2 regions of the Comamonas testosteroni genome follow, and region 1 is predicted to be linked to the other one. Evidence: riboswitches for the same ligand, from Rfam matches in the RefSeq annotation. Region 1 holds a riboswitch; the other holds the start of a gene.
What was found. A riboswitch is a leader RNA that binds a small molecule or an ion and turns the genes downstream of it on or off. The one in region 1 is predicted to bind S-adenosylhomocysteine.

Region 1 (3,607 bases):
ATGGCGCGGTCAAAGACCTTGAAGCCGAACATATAGTCCAGCACGTTGCGTATGACCACGCCGCCGCCCAGCGCCCAGACAAAGGTAGGCAGCTGGATGACCGTTCCCATGGTCAGGCCGGTCATGAATTCGGCAAAAGCCAGGCAACCCGCGAAGAGGGCCAGCGTCTCCACCGCCGCATCGGCCGTGATCAGGCGCGGAGCCTTGTTGGGCGACTCGAAGTTGGCGACCTCGCTGCCTTCGCTCACGGCGGGCGCATCGGCGCGCAGCTGTTCGGACTCGGTCAGCGGCTGGGCCAGCTGATGGCGCGTGATCAGCCGCTTGGCCAGCGGGCCGCCCACCAGGCCGCCGATGACCAGGCCAAAAGTGGCGCAGGCAATGCCCAGGGTGGTGGCTCCCGTGAGACCGTATTGGTTTTCCAGCACCGAGCCCCAGGCTCCGGCCGTACCGTGACCGCCCACCAGCGTGATGGAGCCCGCGACCAGGCCGATCAACGGGTCCAGTCCCAGCACGGTGGCCAGGCTTACGCCCACGATGTTCTGCATCATGATGAAGACGGCAATCACGCCCAGGAAAATGAACAGCGCCGAGCCGCCCTCACGCAGCTTCGCGAAGTTCGCGCTCAGGCCGATGGACGAGAAGAACACCAGCATGAACGCCGACTGCAGACTGCCCTCGAAGCTCAGCGCCAGTCCCGTGGTCTGATGCAGCATGAAGATGATGGCCGCCACGACCAGGCCGCCGGAGACAGGCTCGGGAATATTGAAGTCGCGCAGAAAGCGGATATGTCTTGTCATGAGCTTGCCAAGCATGAGCACAAGCACGGCCATGATGAGGGTGTAGTACGCGCCGAAGGTCACGTTCATGAAGATCTCCTGGGTGTTCCGTTCCATGCGATGGCTGAATGGCCAGCCCGGTCATGGCTGGCAATCGGCTGTGCACGGCTGAGCACATGGACCAGACATTTGCTGCCGATGGTGCCAAAGACTCAAAGATAGGGGCTGTAGGTGCTTGTCCACTCATGGCAGGCGGGCCCGTCGGTGCCGGGCTGCCTGAGAGCCGGAAAGCGGTGCGCGCCATTCCTTGCGGATGCGCACCATGTCGGGAATATGCTTGAAATGAGATGGTTGCATTCGTGTTTTGCGAAATTACCTTTTGCCCTGCTCCTGTTTTTGGGGCGTGGAAAGTCGAATCTGCTATAGCCATTCGCAAAGAGCTCGCCTGCACAGCCACGGGGCAAAGCGCCTTGAAGCCCCGATTGCCCGCCCTCGCCGTAGAATGACGGGCTTCACCCCGAGGAGCGCTGCAGCAGGTCATCCCTGAGATGTTTGACCCGTCAGGCTCGGGGTCGCAGATCCGGTTGACGATCTGCCTGCACTCCCAACGGCGCTCACCTGTTTTCGATTCTGTTTCTGGTTTTCACACAGGTGAGCTGATGTCCGCTGCTACCCCTTCCACTGTCATTCCTCCCATGCGTCTGTCGGGCCTGGAGCCCGTCTTCATCGGCGATGAGACGCTGTTCGTCAACGTGGGCGAGCGCACCAACGTCACCGGCTCCAAGGCCTTTGCGCGTCTGATCCTCAACGAACAGTATGAAGAAGCGCTGGCCGTGGCGCGCCAGCAGGTGGAAAACGGCGCCCAGGTGATCGATGTGAACATGGATGAGGCCATGCTGGACAGCAAGGCCGCCATGGTGCGCTTTCTGAACCTGATTGCCTCCGAGCCCGATATCGCCAAGGTGCCGGTGATGGTGGACAGCTCCAAGTGGGACGTGATCGAAGCCGGCCTGCGCTGCCTGCAGGGCAAGGGCATCGTCAATTCGATCTCCATGAAAGAGGGCGTCGAGGAGTTCAAGAAGCACGCCAAGCTGGTCAAGCGCTATGGCGCGGCCGCCGTGGTGATGGCGTTTGACGAAAAAGGCCAGGCCGACACCTTTGCGCGAAAGATCGAGATCTGCGAACGCGCCTACTGCATTCTGGTCGATGAAGTGGGCTTCCCGCCCGAGGACATCATCTTCGACCCCAACATCTTTGCCGTGGCCACCGGCATCGAAGAGCACAACAACTACGGCGTCGATTTCATCGAGGCCGTACGCTGGATCAAGCAGAACCTGCCCGGTGCCAAGGTCTCGGGCGGCGTCTCCAACGTGAGCTTCTCCTTCCGCGGCAACGACCCCGTGCGCGAGGCCATCCACACCGTGTTCCTCTATCACGCGATCGGGGCAGGCATGGACATGGGCATCGTCAATGCCGGCATGGTCGGTGTGTATGACGACCTGGAGCCCCAGCTGCGCGAACGCGTGGAGGATGTGGTGCTCAACCGCCGCCCCGATGCGGCCGAGCGTCTGCTGGAGATCGCCGACAGCGCCAAGGGTGCGGCCAAGGACGACAGCAAGAAGCTCGAGTGGCGCGGCACGGCCGAGGCACCGAAGACGGTTGGCGAGCGTCTGTCGCACGCCCTGGTGCACGGCATCACCGACTTCATCACCGAAGACACCGAAGAGGCCTACCAGCAGATCGTGGTGCAGGGCGGCGGCCGCCCGCTGCACGTGATCGAAGGCCCGCTCATGGACGGCATGAATATCGTCGGCGACCTGTTCGGTGCCGGCAAGATGTTCCTGCCCCAGGTGGTCAAGTCCGCGCGCGTGATGAAGCAGGCCGTGGCCCACCTGGTGCCCTATATCGAGGAAGAGAAGCGCCAGCAGGAAGCGGCGGGCCTGGACGTGACCAGCAAGGGCAAGATCGTCATCGCCACCGTCAAGGGCGACGTGCACGACATCGGCAAGAACATCGTCACCGTGGTCCTGCAGTGCAACAACTTCGAAGTCATCAACATGGGCGTGATGGTGCCTTGCCACGAGATCCTGGCCAGGGCCAAGGCCGAGGGCGCGGACATCATCGGCCTGTCGGGCCTGATCACTCCGAGTCTCGAGGAGATGCAGTATGTGGCCGGCGAGATGGACAAGGACGACTACTTCCGCATCAAGAAGATTCCGTTGCTGATCGGCGGTGCGACCTGCTCGCGCGTGCATACGGCCGTGAAGATTGCGCCCAAGTACGACGGCCCCGTGGTCTATGTGCCCGATGCCTCGCGCTCGGTCAGCGTGGCGCAGAGCCTGCTGGGCGAAGGCAAGCAGGCCTATCTGGACGAGCTGAGCGCCGACTACGACAAGGTGCGCACCCAGCATGCCAACAAGAAGAAGACGCCGCTGTGGACGCTGGAGCAGGCCCGTGCCAATGCCGCCGTGGTGAGCCACGCCCCCGTGGTGCCGCGCAGCCTGGGCCGCCGTGTGTTCAAGAACTTCGACCTGGCCGAAATTTCCCAGTACATCGACTGGGGCCCGTTCTTCCAGACCTGGGATCTGGCGGGGCCGTACCCAGCCATCCTCGACGATGAGGTCGTGGGCGTGGAGGCGCGCAAGGTGCTGGCCGATGCCAAGCTGATGCTGCAGAAAATCATCGACGGCCGCTGGCTGCAGGCCAATGGCGTGATGGGCCTGTTCCCGGCCAATCGCGTGGGCGACGACATCGTGTTCTACACCGACGAGTCGCGCAGCCAGGTGCTGACCACCTGGTACGGCATGCGCCAGCAGACTGAGAAGCAGGCC
Region 2 (3,607 bases), 510 kb from region 1:
GGAACGGGTGGCAGCATGACCTGCTTCAACCAGAAAAACATCTGCGCGCATAGCGTCGCTTCCTTTGAAATAAACCGGCGCCAGGCGCTGCAGTCAAGAAAATCTTTTTTTTAATAGCTGCCTGCGCTTATCTTGTCTTAGTTTCAGATTTAAATTCATCTGAAATCAAGGTACGACAAGCGCAATAAGCTATCAAATAAATCAACACAGCCCCAATACTGGCGCACACCAAACAAGGGACAGCGAGCAAGAGCCGCCTCGCAGCGAGGCTGTCGTCCCCCTCCGGCGAAGCCAGAGAGGGGGAAGGCGCAAAGCGCCTCAGGGGGAGTTAATAGCGATACGTTTCAGGCTTGTAAGGGCCTTGCTTGCTCACGCCGATATAAGCGGCTTGCTCGTCGCTCAGCTCGGTCAGCATGGCACCGACCTTCTTCAGGTGCAGGCGGGCGACCTTTTCGTCCAGGATCTTGGGCAGCACATAGACCTTGCCCACTTCGTAGGCATCGGGGCGGGTGAACAGCTCGATCTGCGCCAGGGTCTGGTTGGCAAAGGAGTTGGACATCACAAAGCTGGGGTGGCCGGTGGCGCAGCCCAGGTTCACCAGACGGCCCTTGGCCAGCAGGGTGATCTTCTTGCCGTCGGGAAACTCGATCTGGTCCACCTGGGGCTTCACTTCTTCCCACTTGTACTTTTCGATCGAAGCCACATCGATTTCGTTGTCGAAGTGACCGATGTTGCAGACGATCGCCTGATCCTTCATGGCAACCATGTGCTCGTGGCGGATGATGTCCTTGTTGCCGGTGGTGGTCACGAAGATGTCGGCCTTGTCGGCAGCGTATTCCATGGTCACGACCTTGTAGCCTTCCATGGCGGCCTGCAGGGCGTTGATGGGGTCGATCTCTGTCACCCACACCTGGGCCGACAGCGCGCGCAGAGCCTGGGCGGAGCCCTTGCCCACGTCGCCGTAGCCGGCCACGCAAGCCACCTTGCCGGCGATCATCACGTCGGTGGCGCGCTTGATGCCGTCCACCAGCGATTCGCGGCAGCCGTACAGGTTGTCGAACTTGGACTTGGTCACCGAGTCGTTGACGTTGATGGCGCGGAACAGCAGCGTGCCCTTGGCCGACATTTCGTTCAGGCGGTGCACACCGGTGGTGGTTTCCTCGGTCACGCCCATGATCTGGGCCGACTTGCGGCTGTACCAGGTGGGGTCCACGGCCAGCTTGGCCTTGATGGCGGCGAAGACGATGCGCTCTTCTTCCGAGCCGGGGTTGGCCAGCACGGACAGGTCCTTCTCGGCGCGCTTGCCCAGGTGCATGAGCATGGTGGCATCGCCGCCGTCGTCCAGGATCATGTTGGGGCCTTCGCCTTCGGTGCCGGCAGCACCGAATTCAAAGATGGAGTGGGTGTAGTTCCAGTAGTCTTCCAGCGACTCGCCCTTGATGGCGTAGACAGGCACGCCGGTTTCGGCGATGGCGGCAGCTGCGTGGTCCTGGGTCGAGAAGATGTTGCACGAGGCCCAGCGCACTTGTGCGCCCAGAGCCGTCAGCGTCTCGATCAGCACGGCCGTCTGGATGGTCATGTGCAGCGAGCCTGTGATGCGCGCGCCCTTCAGGGGCTGGGCAGCGGCGAACTCCTCGCGCACGGCCATCAGACCGGGCATTTCGGTTTCGGCGATCCTGATTTCCTTGCGGCCCCAGGCAGCCAGGGAAATATCGGTAATGGCCGAATCAGCGGGGTTGAAGCGCACGGCAGCGTTCATGGTTTTCTCCAAATCTTGAATGAAAAACCACGTTCTGCAGCAGAGGGGGAATAAACCGGCTCACCGCACAGAAAGCGTGGGCGAGCGTCGTTGCGGGATGAAATCCGAGCCTCACGCCCCACGCAGACCAGCTCATGGCTGGCTGGGGAACGCTGCAACGCTCCTCGGATGGAGGGCGATTATAAGGGAATCAGCCTTCCAGGCCCACCAAGCGATAACCGACTTGCAACTCGGTTACCAGATGCCGGGGCTGGGCCGGATCGCTCTCTATCTTCTGGCGCAGGTTGGCCATGTGCACGCGCAGATAGTGAGGGCGGTCCAGATATTCCGCCCCCCAGACCTGCAGCAGCAGCTGGCGATGCGTCAGCACCTTGCCATGGCCGGCAATCAGCGTCGCCAGCAGACGGAACTCTATGGGCGTCAGGTGCACGGCCACTCCGTCACGCTTGACATCGTGCGCCGCCAGATCCACCTCCACCGCGCCGAAACGCGCACAGTTGCCGGGCTTGTCTGCCGCCGATGCCTGCTGGCGGCGGCGCAGCATCACGCGCAACCTGGCCAGCAGCTCGGGCACGCCAAAGGGCTTGGTCAGGTAATCATCGGCACCGGCGTCCAGCGCCGCCACCTTTTCCTCTTCCCGCTCGCGCGCGGACAGGATCAGAATCGGCAACTGGCTCCAGCCGCGCAGCTCGGCAATCACGGTCTTGCCATCGGCATCGGGCAGCCCCAGGTCCAGCACCACGGCGTCGGGCTGTCGGCTGGCGGCCTCGATCAGGCCGCGCCTGGCGGTTTCGGACTCGAACACCTGCCAGCCTTCGTCCTCCAGTGCCAGGCGGACAAAGCGGCGGATGCTGGCGTCGTCTTCAATCAGCAAAATGCGGGGGGCGGAGCTCGTCATGTCGGGATTTCAATTGATGCACGAGATTGTCGGCTCATTCGTCCATGGCCGGTTGCTCGGGCACGGGCAGGTGTACGCTGAAAATGGTGCCCGGCCCGGGGTCTGCCGCCGCCACCCGCAATCTGCCGCCATGGGCTTGCACAATGCGCTGAGCCAGAGCCAGCCCGAGCCCCATGCCAAACACGGCACTCTCCGCCTGCCCACGGGTAAACGGCTCGAACAGTTGCTCAGCCGACAGATGCCCGGGCAGGCCCGGCCCCGCGTCCTGCACGCTCAGCACACAGTCGCCGTCGGTCACGCTGGCGCCCATGGTGATCGTCGTGCCTTCGGGCGTGTACTTGATGGCGTTGTCCAGCAGATTGACCAGCACACGCTCCATCAGCACGGCATCGAGCTGCAGCAAGGGCAGATCTGCCGGCAGCGAGGTCTGCAGCACATGAGCGGCCAGTCGCTCGCGCATCTGCGCCAGCGCGCTACCCACCAGCTCGTCCACCGGCAGCCATTCGCGCTTGAGCTGCACACCGCCTTGCTGCAGGCGCGCCATGGCCAGCAGGTTGTCCACCAGTTGCTGCAGCGCCTGAGCCTGATTGCGAATCTGCACCAGCATATGATGCGCCGGCCCTTGCGGCGCATGCGGCAAGGCCGCCTGGGCCGCACCCAGAATGCCCGTCAGCGGCGTACGCAGATCATGCGAGACAGCTGAGAGCAAGGTGTTGCGCATGCGCTCGCCCTCCATGGCGATCTGGGTCTGCTGCGCCACCTCCACAAAGTGCACACGCTCCAATGCCAGGGCGATCTGGCTGGCACAGGCTTCAAGCAGGCGTCGCTCCTCGGGCACGCGCAATCGTTGCGGCGCACGCAACTGCAGCACCAGCACGCCGCGCGAGCGCACGGGCGCCATCAGCGGTACATAAAGCGCCGGCGCGGCAGCCAGGGTATCGGTGCCGTGG

Region 2: it holds a riboswitch for S-adenosylhomocysteine, as region 1 does, so the genes downstream of both, ahcY (adenosylhomocysteinase) here and metH (methionine synthase) in region 1, are expected to answer to the same signal.

The regions. Positions count from the first base shown of each region.
Region 1 is NZ_CP043568.1:162,172-165,778, forward strand. Features, by position in the region: gene gltS (sodium/glutamate symporter) at 1-866, opposite strand, end outside; S-adenosyl-L-homocysteine riboswitch at 1,290-1,399, shown strand; gene metH (methionine synthase) at 1,436-3,607, shown strand, end outside.
Region 2 is NZ_CP043568.1:675,106-678,712, reverse strand. Features, by position in the region: gene F0P97_RS03065 (TlyA family RNA methyltransferase) at 1-51, opposite strand, end outside; gene ahcY (adenosylhomocysteinase) at 329-1,759, opposite strand; S-adenosyl-L-homocysteine riboswitch at 1,835-1,931, opposite strand; gene F0P97_RS03055 (response regulator) at 1,950-2,657, opposite strand; gene F0P97_RS03050 (sensor histidine kinase) at 2,692-3,607, opposite strand, start outside.